Regions from separate parts of the Allocatenococcus thiocycli genome, predicted to be linked through region 2. Evidence: predicted binding sites of a transcription regulator. Region 2 holds the regulator's gene; each other region holds the start of a gene.
What was found. The regulator PurR, encoded in region 2, represses purine synthesis genes. The targets are predictions, from matches to a motif close to TNANGNAAACGTTTNCNTNA.

Region 1: the regulator PurR is predicted to act here: its motif matches at 1,354-1,373, upstream of L9Q40_RS12495 (phosphoribosylaminoimidazolesuccinocarboxamide synthase).
Region 3: the regulator PurR is predicted to act here: its motif matches at 2,810-2,829, upstream of L9Q40_RS16690 (uracil-xanthine permease family protein).

The regions. Positions count from the first base shown of each region.
Region 1 is NZ_CAKLCK010000030.1:151,741-157,017, forward strand. Features, by position in the region: gene L9Q40_RS12480 (J domain-containing protein) at 1-150, shown strand, start outside; gene L9Q40_RS12485 (hypothetical protein) at 328-513, shown strand; gene L9Q40_RS12490 (SulA-like leucine-rich domain-containing protein) at 880-1,272, shown strand; gene L9Q40_RS12495 (phosphoribosylaminoimidazolesuccinocarboxamide synthase) at 1,490-2,593, shown strand; gene L9Q40_RS12500 (alkaline phosphatase D family protein) at 2,676-4,349, opposite strand; gene L9Q40_RS12505 (hypothetical protein) at 4,716-5,093, opposite strand.
Region 2 is NZ_CAKLCK010000001.1:321,567-326,843, forward strand. Features, by position in the region: gene glgA (glycogen synthase GlgA) at 1-184, shown strand, start outside; gene L9Q40_RS01455 (alpha/beta fold hydrolase) at 291-1,094, shown strand; gene L9Q40_RS01460 (putative signal transducing protein) at 1,123-1,437, opposite strand; gene L9Q40_RS01465 (TVP38/TMEM64 family protein) at 1,437-2,129, opposite strand; gene L9Q40_RS01470 (TfoX/Sxy family DNA transformation protein) at 2,314-2,904, opposite strand; cyclic di-GMP riboswitch class I at 3,021-3,109, opposite strand; gene purR (HTH-type transcriptional repressor PurR) at 3,377-4,381, opposite strand; gene torD (molecular chaperone TorD) at 4,815-5,277, opposite strand, start outside.
Region 3 is NZ_CAKLCK010000041.1:71,426-76,702, reverse strand. Features, by position in the region: gene envZ (two-component system sensor histidine kinase EnvZ) at 1-1,172, shown strand, start outside; gene L9Q40_RS16690 (uracil-xanthine permease family protein) at 1,259-2,647, opposite strand; gene recG (ATP-dependent DNA helicase RecG) at 2,866-4,947, opposite strand; gene trmH (tRNA (guanosine(18)-2'-O)-methyltransferase TrmH) at 5,057-5,277, opposite strand, start outside.

The DNA.
Region 1 (5,277 bases), on a different contig from region 2:
CCAAATTCGATTCCACAAGCTCAAGCCGTAAAACTACGTTATCGTCAATTATCCAAGCTTTACCATCCCGATGCTCAAGGAAGTGAAGCAGAGATGAAACGTCTTAATCAAGCTTTTAGAACAATCACACAAAATGTTACAAAAGCGTGAATTTTCAATAATCATTAGAAACCACAACCTTTCATCCCCCACAAACAGGGAGCTGCAATCGATTTCCTTCTCAAAACAATTAACAGACATTTAACCTTCCCCACGTACTTGTGTCATAATGTGCTGCGAAAAATAACACCTAAAGACTCTAATTTTTCTAGGTGGGGAGAAAAATCAATGTTCACTGAAGAAGGCACCTGTGATTGGTGTAAGAAACCAGCTCTTATCACGCGACATGACTATGTAGATGGTAAACATCATAATTCATGTCAATCTTGTTACGATATGGCGAAAATCGATGTCCGCCTATTCAACCAAGGTGAATTGCAAATGCGTGAGCGTATGTCTCAACGTGCAAGCTGAAAACTCAAATCAATGGAACTGATTTCTAAAGGCGCCTCGTAGGCGCTTTTTTGTTATCTGCTCATCTCCACTGCCATGGAGAACCCGCCAAATACAGTAAAAAGTACTGTATAGACTGATCATAACCACTGTATATACAGTAGTTTTCTTTCCTTGATGCCCCACCAATATTGTTAGTTACTTCACATTTCGTAAGCCGTACCAAACATATCATCTAAAATTTAAATCTTTATGTTTCAATATTTTAAATAAAAACCCCAACAAAACGACGAAATTGCATTGCTTCAAAAAGCATAAAAACCAGTTGATCGATCCCTTAAAACAAACTACTGTATAGACATACAGCATGTATAAAGGAACAGTAAGATGCAGCTACACAGTCAAACTCAAACATACTCTCGTTACAATGTACTGGCACAAGCTACTCAACCCATGAATGTTTCTAACCAGCTTCTTTCTAAGCTGGCTGTACTGTCTCAGCAGAAACAATGGATTTTGTTTACGTCCGAGTGCCCTCGTCCCAACTTTGACCAGCTCACTGCTTCCAATATTTGTTGTAAAAACGTCATTCAGATGAAGCCATCCCAACAGCTTTCTGAAGTCGAAATTGTAGTTAAAGCGATACGCTCAGGTAACGCCAGTGCGGTTGTCGCATCAAATGACATAGCGCCGATGAATCAGTCTATGCTGCGTGATATTGGCCTACGTTATCAGTGTGAAGTCTTTTTCGTCGAAGGCAGAGTAAACCAGTATCACTAACAAGTTCGACGTTATCCATCCTGCATCTCGCCTCCATTCCATGGGGGCATTTTTTTACCTGTGACTTAGGGAATTAATAAATAAGGCAAACGTTTGCTTTTTCTCTGGCGAGTTAAAATAGTTCTGGTATGATGCCCACATTCGATTTATTCAGCTGCTTACTTTGGCTGAATATCTTCTCTTTATGACGTTTGATTAAGATGATAGGAATGTCGCAATGAGCCTTGCTAATCAAGTACTTGCCGTCAATGACGACCTGCCAATTCGCACTCACAAACCCGTTCACAGCGGTAAAGTTCGTTCAGTTTACTGGTTAACTGAAGAAGACAGCGCCCGCCTGATCAAAGAAAAAGGATACGATGTTGCCCCTGACGCGCCTCTGGCGATCATGGTGATCAGCGACCGTATTTCTGCTTTTGATTGCATTTGGCATGGAGAAGGCGGTCTGAAAGGTGTGCCTGGTAAAGGTGCCGCATTAAACGCGATCTCGAACCACTGGTTCAAACTATTTAAAGACAACGGCCTGGCTGACAGCCACATCTTAGATATTCCTCACCCGTTCGTTTGGATCGTACAGAAAGCAAAACCAGTTAAAATCGAAGCGATTTGCCGTAAGTACATCACAGGTTCTATGTGGCGCGCATACGCAAATGGTGAACGCGAGTTCTGTGGTATCCAGCTTCCTGAAGGTTTGGAAAAAGACAAAGCTCTACCAGAGTTATTGATGACACCTTCAACCAAAGGCATTTTAAAAGGTATCCCTGGTGTACCAGAAGCAGACGACGTAAACATCACTCGTCAGAACATCGTAGATAACTTCGAAGCATTTAACTTCTCTAGTGCAGACGATATTGCACTTTACGAAAAGCTATTGAAAGAAGGCTTTAATGTCATTAGCAATGCGCTAGAAGCGATTGATCAAATCTTTGTCGATACGAAGTTTGAGTTTGGTTACGTTCACGATGCAGCAGGCAACGAAAAACTGATTTACATGGATGAAGTTGGCACGCCAGATTCTTCACGTATTTGGGATGCAAAAGAGTACCAAGCAGGTAATATCGTTGAGAACTCAAAAGAAGGTTTCCGTCAGTTCCTGCTGAACCACTTCCCTGACCCAGATATCTTGCTGAACAAAGAGCGTATGCCTGAACGTGAGGCACTAGCTCGTGATAACGAACTGCCAGTTGATTCATTGATGGACATTTCCAAGACTTACATTGGTATTGCAGAAAAAATTACTGGTAAGCCAATTACGCTAAGCGAAAATCCAAAAGCCGAGATCATTGACGTTCTTAGCAAAGAATACGGGTTAATCGACTAAAACGTTCGATAGCCAACTGAAGTGTATTGATACAGAAAGTCCGCATTAATGCGGACTTTTTTCTTTGTGTGACTCAACCGGGTTAAACAATATTTAACGTAATACCGTCTGTCGTCGAAGCCGACTTTGTCGTGACCTGATAGTCTTTCGATTTAATGGTCGACACAAAATACCAAGTCGACTGCGCATTATCAGGCGTAAACGTCACTCGCATAAAGCCCCGTTGTTTAATATCCGTCCACTTTAGCTCTGAGACTAAATGCGGCAAAGTGAACTCCATTTGGGCAGTTACTGTTGAGTCCATGGCTAAATACGCTTCCAAACCCGGTGAACTGACTGAGCTGGTTGCAAATTCAACACCGACAGGAGTACCTGAAATGTCATGCAAAGCACTCGCCCATGCATTGTGCGTATCGCCCGCTAAACAGACAAAATTGCCAGCACTAGCGTTCGCTAATTGGTAAACTTTCTCTCGCTCTACGTAGTAACCATCCCAAGCATCCAGGTTATAAGGCAACGAGACGGGATCTGAACTTGGGTCAGACAGATAGTTAGTAATGGCTGTATTCACGGCCAATAAAGCCGCGGCTTGCTGATCTTCGGTCGCGGTAAACAATTGGAACATCGCAGTCATAACTGAGCTTGGTAACTCCATTTTAGACATCAGAACCTGTTGCCCCAATACATTCCATTTGGCATTACTCGTCGTAAATTCATTCATCAACCAAGCCAGTTGATCAGAGCCAAGTAGCTCTCTGTCGACACTTCGTGACTCAGCGACCAAGCCTGCAATGGCTTCTATGCTTGGTTCACTTAACGAAAAGTAATCCAATGGCTCATCACGACCAACTAATCGAGTATCGAGCATCATCAAGTTCACTAAGTTACCAAAGGAGAACTGGCGATAGATCAGCATACTTGAATAGCTATTCTCTCGTACGGGCAACCACTCAGTCCACGCCGCCGCTGCCGCTGCGCGTCTGTCATTAAAACTGCCTTCGTCATCTTGATGGTTTTCGGCGCCTTCTTTCCACGCATCATTCGCGAGTTCGTGGTCATCCCATACCGCGATCATCGGTAATTTCGCATGTAACGCCTGAAGATCAGCATCTTGGCGATATTGGGCGTATCGTTTTCGGTAGTCATCTAACGTCACACACTCCGTGCCTTTACTTGCCACTCGATCTAACGTCTCAGCGTCTTCACTGGCATACCCACCAGCACCATATTCATAGATGTAGTCCCCTAAATGAAGCACCACATCAAATGAAGCCTCTTCGTGCTGATTTAAAATCTCGCGATAGACATTGAAATACCCAGCCGGATAATTTGCGCAAGACACAACCGCCATTGATGCCTGTTCGACACTTTCATCCTGTAGAGTTTTGGTCTCTCCAACTCCGCTTACCACCTCACCAACCATAAAACGGTAGTAATAGTGAGTATTCGGATTGAGGTTGTTAACGTCGACTTTTACGGTAAAATCACGACTGGTATCCGTAGTGAACACTCCACTTTGTACTACATCTGAAAAGCCCTCATCTGAGGCAACTTGCCATGTCACATCAGCATAGTCAGCATCCGTGGTAACACGCGTCCAGATGATGACTTGAGTTTGAGTCGGATCGCCACTGGCGACGCCATAATCAAAGGAACCCACTACTAATTCAGAACTATCACTACCACAGCCAATGAGCCCGGCTGTAACTGCGGTCGAAGAAACTGCTTTCATGAAATCTCGACGAGAAATGGACATACTCACTTCCTTTCTTATTGTTTGTTTTGTTATTAGTTTTCACCTAACTGTCCATAGTCGATGAGCATGACTTATCTTATTGATTCACTGTAGATAAGTTACTAACCCATGCCGATGACAATCTGGTCTAATCAGTTAACCAAGAGCATTAAGTTAGAAGATAGTTGTGACAATTAGATTGCTGCACATAAAGAACATGCTAAATATAGTGCATATAAAGCCGCACCGTGATTTTTGAGGATTCGAGGTATCAGAGCAAAGGCTGACTGACGGTTGTAGGCAAACGCAAAAAAGTAGTCAGTATTGATGGGGGTCTAGAGCGATCCAGAGGGTGATCGCTCTAATCATGGCTGGAGAAAGACAGGCTCACAGTTTGATGTTTAGAATCTCTTGCTCTGTGGCATCAACTTTCAGATGGCTTCGCGACTCAATATACTCAATCTGCTTTAAGTCTAACGAATATGGCATGACAACACGCAGTTCTTCTATCCCTTCACCTTTTGCAAGTCGAGTTAACTCGACCAGATTCGACTCGTCACTATGACGTGAAGACATGGACTTTAATGCGGCGTCCCATAGACGGTCTTGTGGCTCACTGAGCTCTGCAAGGTTCTTTTTCCACATCAGACCAAAGATGGGGGCGATGGTGGCAAACGCGTCTAGGAAGGTCCACTTCTTACTTGCAGTAGCCCCTAGAAAACTGGTGTAGTCGAATTCAATGCATGTTTTATTTTGTTGATCCATTTTATGCTCCGACACTCAAATTGAGATATACCAACTATCGTTCAACTATTTTGATATAGCAATGGGATATAAGAGAATAGTCTTTTATGCCCTAATTTGCCGTCAAAAAGAAATATTAAAACCAGCCTTGTAACAAGTAATGTACAGCTTTTCTATATACGCAACCAATTGATTAATATTTCAA
Region 2 (5,277 bases):
TGATCCAACACCGCAAGCCTTGTTGTTAACCATGCTTAGGGCACTGTTGCTGTATACGCAAAATAATGCCGAAGTAAAACGAGTTCAACTGCATGCAATGCAACAGGACTTTTGCTGGCGCAAAGCAGCGGAAGAATATTTGGAACTCTACCATTCTGCGTTAAAGTCAATTAGCCTTGCCTAAAATTGTAACAAATGGCACCTAATTCGGTGCCTTTGTTATCGTGAGCAATCCTAGTGTGATAGGATTGCTTCCTCTAAATTAATAACAATACTATTATTACTGGTATATGACTGAGCCACTACTTTTCCATAAAACCTACTTGCACCCCACCAGTAATGAGTGGGTTGTTTTCGTGCATGGTGCTGGTGGCAGTTCTTCGATTTGGTTTAAGCAAATTAAAGCCTATAAGCAGCACTTTAATTTAGTGCTCATTGATCTAAGAGGGCATGGGAAGTCAAATCAGTTACTAAAAGAACTCATTACCAGCCGCTATACCTTTACTGAAGTTACACAAGATATTTTGAAAGTGTTGGATCACTTAAAAATCCAATCCGCGCATTTTGTCGGCATGTCATTAGGGACGATCATTGTTCGAAACATTGCGGAATTGGCGTCTGAACGTGTGAATTCAATGGTGTTAGGTGGAGCGGTTACTCGTCTCAATACACGCTCACAAATTCTCGTCAAACTGGGCAACTTTGGCAAACATATCTTGCCTTACATGTGGCTGTATAAACTGTTCGCTTATATCGTGATGCCACAGCGCAATCAACGCGAATCTCGCCACCTGTTTATCAGGGAAGCCAAAAAGCTCTGCCAAAAAGAGTTTAAGCGCTGGTTTATCTTGGCGGCGGATGTGAATCCGTTAATGAAGTACTTTAAAGACAGAGAATTAGCGATTCCCACTCTCTACTTAATGGGTGACAGAGATTATATGTTCATCCAGCCGGTTAAAGAGATGGTTGCAGCACATAAACTGAGTGTGCTCCGTGAGATCCCCAACTGTGGCCATGTTTGTAATGTAGAACGTCCGGAAGACTTTAATCAGTACTCGATTGAGTTTATCAAACAGCAAACATTAGTTGCTTAACGTTTCTAGGTGACTGGCGCCATTACGCTTACTCAATGTGGTGGCCACAACGCCAGCACGCGCCAAATTGCCCTTCATTGATTTCCGAACATTGAGGGCATTTCCAATCTTGATAGGTGTTTGGCTGAGTCTGTTTTTGATAGGCTTCAATAATAGCCAAGGCTTTCATCTTTTGTTCTGGATTCAATAACCACACGTACGGGTCGGTATCATCCCCGAATGGTAGTTCCCCCTTCAATCCGAAAAGACCTTCACCGCGAACTTCACAAAGAATTTGCTCGGTTCTCAGCAACTCACAAACGATATGCGCTTCTGCCGGATTTCTCGCTATAAATATCTTCATCAAGGGTTTCCATTTGGCTGTACTTGAGTGGGTCTGAATCTATTCATCAGCCATTTAGCAATGATAGGAAAAAGCCCAAGCAACGCAAATGAAGCTAACACGCTCGGTGAGACGATATCCGAGAGGCTTTCAATCGTTGCCAGTTGAGTACCTGCATTGAGATAAACAGCGGTGCCTGGAAGCATTCCTATTTGGCTGGTCAAATAAAAGCGGCCAACAGACATCGGGGTTAATCCCATCAGTAGGTTGATTAGAAAGAAAGGGAACACAGGGATCAATCTTAATGAGAGTAGGTAGGATGAACCGTCTTTTTTGACGCCGTCGTTAATCGCGGTAAGCTTTGAACCAAATTTTCTTTGTACCCAATCTCGTAACAAGTAACGGCTACTCAGAAAAGCCAGCGTTGCACCGATGGTGCTGGCGAACGAGACTAAAAGTAAGCTAGTCCAAAAGCCGAATAGAGCCGCGGCTAACAGAGTAACGACCGCTGCACCGGGAATAGAAAACGCAGTGATAGCCACATAGGCCGCAAAATAAACCGTAACCGCCAAGATAAATCTCTGGTCAATATAGGCGTTAAGAGCCTCTTGCTGCGCTTTGGCGTTCTCTAAAGTGAGGTACTGGCTAAAGTTAACGGCTAATAAAATGATCGTTAACAGCAGTATTAACCCAAAAACCAGTTTTTTATTCATTGTCGTACTCCAGAAGGATAGCCTTGTTCTAAAAGGTTAACAGATGCCATTGATGAAATATGTTACTTGATATTATTTGATTGATATATGGAGTAATAGACAGGTTGAGCCTGGAAAAAATTTCAAAAAAAAACCGCAGTCAAAGCTGCGGTTTTTATACGTACGATAGGTTTATACCTACAGATTAAGAAAGCGCATTTTCCAGCTCTTCTCTGCGAGATTGAGGAACGACGCTCCAGTGCGTGCCGTTTATCGCTCCTTCTAAAGCCCAGAGTAGCTCAATACTTACTTTTGCGGAGTGAGAGTCACGTATCGCTTTGTAAGCATTCAATGCACCTTTCTCTTCAAGTTGTTCAACTGATTTTATACCAGCTTTCTTAAGCATTCGTTCAGTCGCTAGTCGTAAGTTAGGCAGGTCTTTCAACCTGTCGGGCTTACTACTTGCCTGTTGCTTTTTTTCCAAATTGGCTTGTTCTAACGACTTTTTCGCTACTTCTATCAAGCGTTCACTCGATTCCCACAAGTCGTCGGAAATCGCGTAGTACTTAGTAACGACTGGAAAACCACGCTTTTTATAAACGTACGGTTTTAGCCCTTGCTTCTCGAAGTTAGATGAAGTTTGCTGGTCTGCTCGTATGTGAAGTTGATCATTCACAACCAGTGCAAACATCGTTTCATCAGCGAAAAGTCCGAAGCCACCAAACATTGAGCGCGACTTGATCGTACCAAGTGCCTCAAATAGCTTCATAGAATCTTTGAGTATCGGTTTATCCATGATGTGTTATCTCGGTGTAATTATTATTACGCCACCAAAAGTCAGGTCCGAGAGATTAGCAAATACATGCAAGCCCAATGTCATTAAAGGGTAAACTCATCATATGCATATTTGCCATCGGTAACCCCGCTACCTTCCATTTATAAAATGGTTAAGGCCGGAAGCTTTGCGTCCCACCCTTTCGGATGGTTTGCCCTGTGCGTGACATGTTGAGAATACTTTTTATCTTGAATTAACATCACAATCTAGAGATCAAAGTGTGATATTGCTTCAGTAAAACGCTGTGTTTTTATGGTGTTTGTTTCATATTTAAGATTGAAGTTTGAGTGCGAGTGGCTAGGTTATGTGAGATGGATTGTGTTTATACAAAACAGTAACTTATAAAACGTTTACTGACTGTAGTGAACAAAGAGTGCGATAAAAGTTAATTTTCGGATAAAAAATAAGCGCTCCGAAGAGCGCTTGTTAGTAACTAGTTGAGTTTTTTAACAGTATTTCGAACGACCAACTCTGGCTGCATTTCAAAAATGCGTTTTTCGTGTTCTTTGTCTTTAATACGCTCAAGCAGAATCTCGAAGGCATTTTTACCAACACGACGTTTTGGCTGGTGTATCGTTGTTAGCGGCGGAGAGAAGTACTCTGCCAATTCGATATTGTCGTAACCAATAACAGAGACGTCGTCAGGAATCTTAATACCGTTCTGTTGTAGACGGCTCATCAAGCCCAACGCCATCGTGTCATTGAAACAGAATACCGCAGTAGGGCGTTTCTCCATCGCGGTAATTTTGTCTGCGACCAAAACTGCGGTATCACATTCAAAGTTACCTTCAAGAATCCAGTCTTCATTGACAGGAATGTTGGCTTCTGCCATCGCTCGACGGTAGCCCGCAATGCGCTCTTGGCAAGCGAGTTTTTCAAAGTGACCACTCAAGCAAGCAATATCAGTATGACCATTATCAATCAGGTACTTGGTCGCGATATAACCGCCTTCCTCTGAGTTATCCATGATTTTGTCTGCTTGCGAGCTTTCTGGGCCCCAGTCCATGACAACTTTCGGAATATCTGCATGACGGTCAAGCATTTGCTTCAGCTCTTCTGTCAGGTCAGAACACATCACTAGTATGCCATCTACACGCTTTTCAGCGAGCATGCGGATGTAATCTCTTTGCTTTTCATAGATACCACCAGTGTTACACAGGATAAGCGTGTAGCCTTGGCGGTAGCAGTAACTCTCTACACCATCGATGACTTCAGAGAAGAATAGGTTGGTAGATTGTGTCACCAACATGCCGATGGTGCGAGTTGAGTTACATTTCAAGCTACGAGCAACCGCACTTGGTGCATAGTTAAGCTCATCAACGGCTTTCATTACTTTTTCTTGTGTTGCTTCTGCAACAAAACGCGTCTTGTTGATAACGTGCGAAACTGTAGTTGTAGAAACGCCGGCTAATCTAGCAACGTCTTTTATAGTGGCCATACATGGTGTCCTGTTTCGAGCTACGAATATACCGCGGAGGATAAACCTTTTTGCTGTTCGTCTTTTGTAAACTTAGCGCAACAAAAACAATGGCGCTGAGTATGTTTAGCAGTGGTTACTCCGAAGTCGGTAGAGGGTATGTAGCGACAGTGGTTGATAAAGCTCATTTCTTCCATCGAATGAAGAATCGTTATCAACCTATTAAGAAAACACAAAAACCGCTTTATTTCAGCGGTTTACATTAAAATCATATTTAATCGTTTGCGTTCACATTTTAGCCCTATGCGGGCAAGCTGGCAATAATTTAAGCAATGGTTTTGTGCCTAATAAGTCACATTTTGATTGCTAAAAAGCGAGCGATTGGAACGATTTATATAGTTAACGAATAAAAGATAGGGAACCTAAAAGACAGGCTCCCTAAAATAGGCGGCAATTATTCACCAAGAAGGTAAGCGCTGTCCAGTTTACAAAATGCAATTAATAGTTGCGCGACGCTGGCGTAGAAGCCAAATTCATCCAGTTGCTGACACTTGTGAGCGAACTTCGGTAACCAAGACATGAGTTGGCTTTCGATGAATTCATTTTGTTTAACAAAGGCTTCTTCCATGTGTTTTTCTTGCTCAAACTCATTAGAGCGAATGATCATGTTACCCAGGAAGTCCAGTTCTACCGCTAAGTGGTCGGCTGGTTCTTTTAGACGGTCGTCCACTTGGACACCAAACTCAGCCATCAACTTTTCCATCTCTTCGGCGGGTTTGTCGTTGAGTAAACCAGATTCACCAATGTACATGGAAGCGTAGGGAAGCGCGCCGTACTTTTCTGTCTTCAAGAATAATTCACAAAAGTCAGCAGCAAGCTCTAGCTGAGCATCTTCGCGGTCTTGCAGGCGATTTAGT
Region 3 (5,277 bases), on a different contig from region 2:
TCAATAAAATTCTCGCTCATGAGCTCAACCTGGTGCTTGATGCCGACGGAGAGCTTCAGTATGAGGCACCAATAAGGCGTCAGTTATTAGAAAGGCTGGGCGTAACGGTTCACAGTATTGATAGTGAAAGAGCGGACGAGTTTAATCACGCGATGTCGATTGAATTGATGTCTGAAGAAATGACTCAAGAACTGGATTCTCCGACTGAAGTACGTTTGATGTTGGGCGAGGAGAGTTACATCTTGTGGATGCACATCGACAAGCTGCCCAACTCGCTTATTCGTATCCCGCTCTCAGAGCTGCAAGAAGAGGATTTTGCGCCGCTATTTCGTAACAGCCTGATCATGGCATTGCTGATTATCGCTGGTGGCTGGCTCTTTATTCGTTTTCAAAACCGCCCGTTACTGGCGTTAGAAAAAGCAGCTAAGGGGGTTGGTCGTGGTGAGATACCGCCACCGATACCAGAGAAAGGCGCGTTAGAAATTCGAGCGGTGACCCGTGCTTTTAATCAGATGTCGAAGGGTATTCAGGAGCTGGAAGAAGACCGCGCCTTGTTGATGGCGGGGATCAGCCACGATTTACGAACACCGTTAACCCGAATTCGTCTCGCGACAGAAATGATGTCACCAGAGGAAAGCTATCTCGCTGAAGGCATCATCAGCGACACGGAAGAGTGTAATGAAATCATCAGCCAGTTTATGGATTACCTTAAGCCGGTGAATAACCAGACGTTTGAGGCGGTGTCTCTGAACGACATAGTATGCGATGTCGCGAGCTCAGAAGGCAGTGATGAGCGGGAAATTGAGACCAAAATTGAAGCGTCCATCAAACCCGCTCTGGGTAATTCGATTGCGATTAAACGCGCAGTGACGAACTTAGTGGTCAATGCGGTTCGCTATGGCAATGGCTGGGTCAAAGTGTCGACGGGTATGACCGCAGATAACCAACTGGTTTGGGTCACGGTGGAAGATAACGGCCCCGGTATTGAACCTGATCAGGTAGGTAAGTTGTTTGAACCGTTTACGCGTGGAGATACGGCACGAGGCAGTGAAGGGACTGGACTTGGTCTGGCGATCGTCAAGCGCATTGTCAGCCAGCATTCGGGATCGGTCGTGATGCGTAATCGTAGTGAAGGTGGCTTAATCGCCCAAATTAGCTTCCCGACTAAGTAACCCAACAGCTAAAGCGTCACCAACGAGCAAAATAAAAGCCCAGCTTAGAACCTAAGTTGGGCTTTTTTATTATCCTATTGATCAGTTTAGGATTCTTTGACCTCTTGAACTTCTGGTTCTTCGTCTTCCAGTTTCTCTGGCAATAACAGGTTCAAGATAATTGCAGTAATACCGCCCGCAGCAACACCCGTAGAAAAGATGCTCTTAATAAATTCGGGCATGAATTGCAGAATTTCAGGCTTCTGAGCAATACCAAGGCCCATCGAGAACGACAGCGCCATGATCAGAATCGCACGACGGTCGAGATCAACACGAGAGATAATACGCACACCTGCCGCGGCAATCGTACCAAACATCACGATGGTTGCACCGCCAAGCACAGGCTCAGGAATCAGCTGAACAAAGCTCGCCACACCAGGGAATAAACCAAGTAAAACCAGCATAGCGGAGATGAAGTAACCTACGTAACGGCTTGCGACGCCAGTCAGCATGATAATGCCGTTGTTTTGGCTGAAAGTAGAGTTCGGGAAGCTGTTAAAGACTGCAGCGATCGCTGAGTTTAAACCGTCAGCCAACACGCCACCTTTGATGCGCTTCATGTAAACCGGCCCTTTTACTGGCTCACCGGACACTTCAGAAGTTGCGGTAATATCGCCGATGGCTTCTAGCGCAGTAATAAAGAAAATCAGTACTAGAGGAATAAATAGCGACCAGTCAAACGCTAAGCCGTATTGCATCGGAATTGGCAGCGCAACCAGGTTGGTCTCACTTAGCTGTGAAGTGTCAACCATACCCATAAAGTAGGCCATGATATAGCCAACCAGCATTGCAATGACAATCGAAGCAACGCGAATGTAAGGGTTGTTTGAGCGGTTCAAAAGAACGATCAGACCCAGTACAGTGCCAGCCAGTGCCAACTTGTCCAGGCTACCGAACGTGCCGTCACCCATCGCAGCATAGCCACCGCCCATTGAGACTAATCCAACTTGAATCAATGTCAGACCAATCAGAGTTACCACAATACCTGAAACCAGCGGAGTGATGATGCGGCGAGCGTGCTCAAGCACTCGAGACAGTAGAATTTCCGCGAATGAAGCGACCAGAATCGTGCCGAAAATCGCGGCCATCATGGTGCTGATGTCTGCACCGCCCGCTTTCAATGACAAGCCGGCACCAATGATTGGGCCTAAAAAGTTAAAGCTTGTGCCTTGCACGGATAACAGGCCAGAGCCTATCGGGCCAAAGGTACGAATTTGAATAAATGACGACACACCAGAAGCAAATAGAGACATGCTGATAATCGTATTTGTCTGATCGGCTGGTACGCCCAAGGATTGGCAAATGATCAACGAAGGGGTAATAACCGCAACGAACATCGCTAACAAGTGCTGAATGGCGGCGAAAATTGTTTGTGGCAGTGGTGGGCGATCATTTAATTGATAGACCAGTTCCGAAGATCGGTTTGAAGTTGTCATGGTTTGTCTCGCTTGTCGCAATATTTATTACCCAGCGCTCGCTGAATGGGAGTACTGGGAGGAGCTGACGTTTTGATCTGTGATTGCTGTTAATCAGTGTCAACTCAGATTGGTTGGGGTAAATACCCTAATTTTGTGCGCGATTATAGAGCGATTTATTTAAAAAGCAAACGATTGCCATGAGGCGTTGATAATCAATTATTCGGACTATTTTAAGCTTAAGCTTTGGAGTAAATATCCCGTTCGCCTAACCAACGATCGATGATCGCCGTGGCATTAGTAGGGTAATTGTCGTGAATATGGCGAGCTATGCGTTGAACTTCGGGTATTAAGCGCTGATCACGAACCAAGTCCGCAATTTTAAAATCTGCCAGACCGGTTTGCTTGGTACCTAATAACTCACCAGGGCCACGGATCTCCAAATCTTTCTGCGCAATGACAAAGCCGTCGTTGCTTTCACGCAGAACGCCGAGTCGCTTTTGTGCGGTTTTTGATAGCGGTGAATGATAGAGCAGAACACAATGACTGGCGACAGAGCCTCGTCCAACACGGCCTCTCAGCTGGTGGAGCTGAGCTAAACCGAGTCTCTCCGGGTTTTCGATGATCATCAGGCTTGAGTTTGGTACGTCCACGCCGACTTCTATGACTGTCGTAGCAACAAGTAGGTGCAGTTTGTTGTCTTTAAAATCCTGCATCACCGCTTGTTTTTCCGCTGGCTTCATCCGGCCATGAACCAAGCCAATTTTTACATCAGGCAACTTGCGTTGCAGTTCTTCAGCCGTATCAGCGGCAGCTTGTGCCTCCAATACCTCAGATTCATCAATCAGTGTACACACCCAGTAGGCTTGCTTACCTTCGTTGAGACAGGCATGGCGAACTCTTTCTACTATGTCGTCGCGTTTTGTATCGGGAATCGCGACGGTTTGAATCGGAGTTCGGCCCGGTGGTAATTCGTCAATTACTGAGGTTTCCAAATCGGCGTAAGCAGTCATCGCTAAGGTACGTGGGATAGGGGTTGCGGTCATGATGAGCTGATGTGGGTAAGCGCCTTGCTTGGCTCCTTTCTCACGTAACTCTAATCGCTGGTGGACGCCAAAGCGGTGCTGTTCATCAATAATAACCAGCGCCAGATGATGGAATTCAACATGTTCCTGAAACAAGGCGTGAGTACCCACTACCATTTGTGCTTCACCGCTGGCAATGCGTGCGAGCTCTGCTTCTTTGGCTTTACCCTTTAACTTACCTGCCAGCCAGCCCACTTGGATTCCCATTGATTCAAACCAGTTGGCAAAGTTGATGGCATGCTGTTCGGCTAGCAGCTCAGTGGGTGCCATTAGTGCGACCTGATAACCGTGCTCGATAGCTCGAACCGCAGCCAGTGCCGCGACGAGGGTTTTCCCTGAGCCTACATCGCCTTGGACAAGGCGCATCATCGGGTGAGGTTTCTCCAGATCGGCTTCAATCTCTTTTACCACTCGTGCTTGAGCGTTGGTTGGTGAGAACGGCAGTTGTGCCAGAAGTTGGTTCTTCAGTTTTTCACAAGGAGCAAGTGGCAAAGCAATATCTTGCTGTCCTTTACTGCGCACTGCCAACATAGAGAGGTTCTGAGCCAACAGTTCTTCCATGATCAGGCGGATTTGTGCCGGATGCTTACCTTCATCAAACTCATCCAAGTTGATCGTTGGGGGCGGTCGGTGAATGGTGTGCAGCGCCTGAGACATGGTGATTTGGTGATCGTATAAACCCGCTGGCAGTAACTCTTGTACGGCGGCTTTATCCAATAACGCTAATGCCTGCTCGGTCAGGTTACGCAAGGTGATTTGTCGTAGGCCATCTGTGGTTGGATAAACGGGCGTCAGGCTTTGTTCTACATCTGGCTTTTGTTCGCTGATATAGAACTTGTAATCTGGGTGGACGATTTCCAAACCCATTCCACCACGCTTTATTTCCCCGTAAGCGTGTACTAACTTACCTTGAGAAAAGTTGTTCTTCATCGCCGCGGTAAAATTGAAAAAACGCAGCGTAATGGTGCCGTTACCATCACTGATTTTTACCGTGAGCATTTTGCGTTTACCGAAAATGGTATCTACGGCCATCACCTTGCCTTGTACTGCGGCCCACAGCCCTGCATGGAGCTTAGCAATAGGATAAATACGGGTACGATCTTCGTAACGAAGTGGCAGGTGAAACAGTAAATCCTGAACCGAATGCAAGCCAACTTTGGCTAGTTTTTCTGCGACTTTCGCGCCAACCCCTGAAAGGGAAGTTAATGGAACAGCAGATAGCAGTTGGGCAGACATAGAAGGCTCAAAAAAATGGTTAACATTGCAATATGTTAACCATGGAGCTGTGTTTTTGTACAGGAAAAAATAAGAGGAGCGACCAGGAACTAGGATCCTAGTCTCGCTATTATTTCTGCTGCATCTCTTTCCACCACGCTTCATCGGCGATGATTTGACCCTCATCGTCGAGTGGCGGATAAGCGAGACCTTTACGTTTCGCAACTTTAGCCAGAACCGGGTGACCTCGCTCAAACAGAATTCGGTTAATCGTCTCTTTCGGCAGAGAGCTTTCTTCACGCTCGTACATACCAGCGGCTTCACGTTGACGCTGAGCTTCATACAAAATCA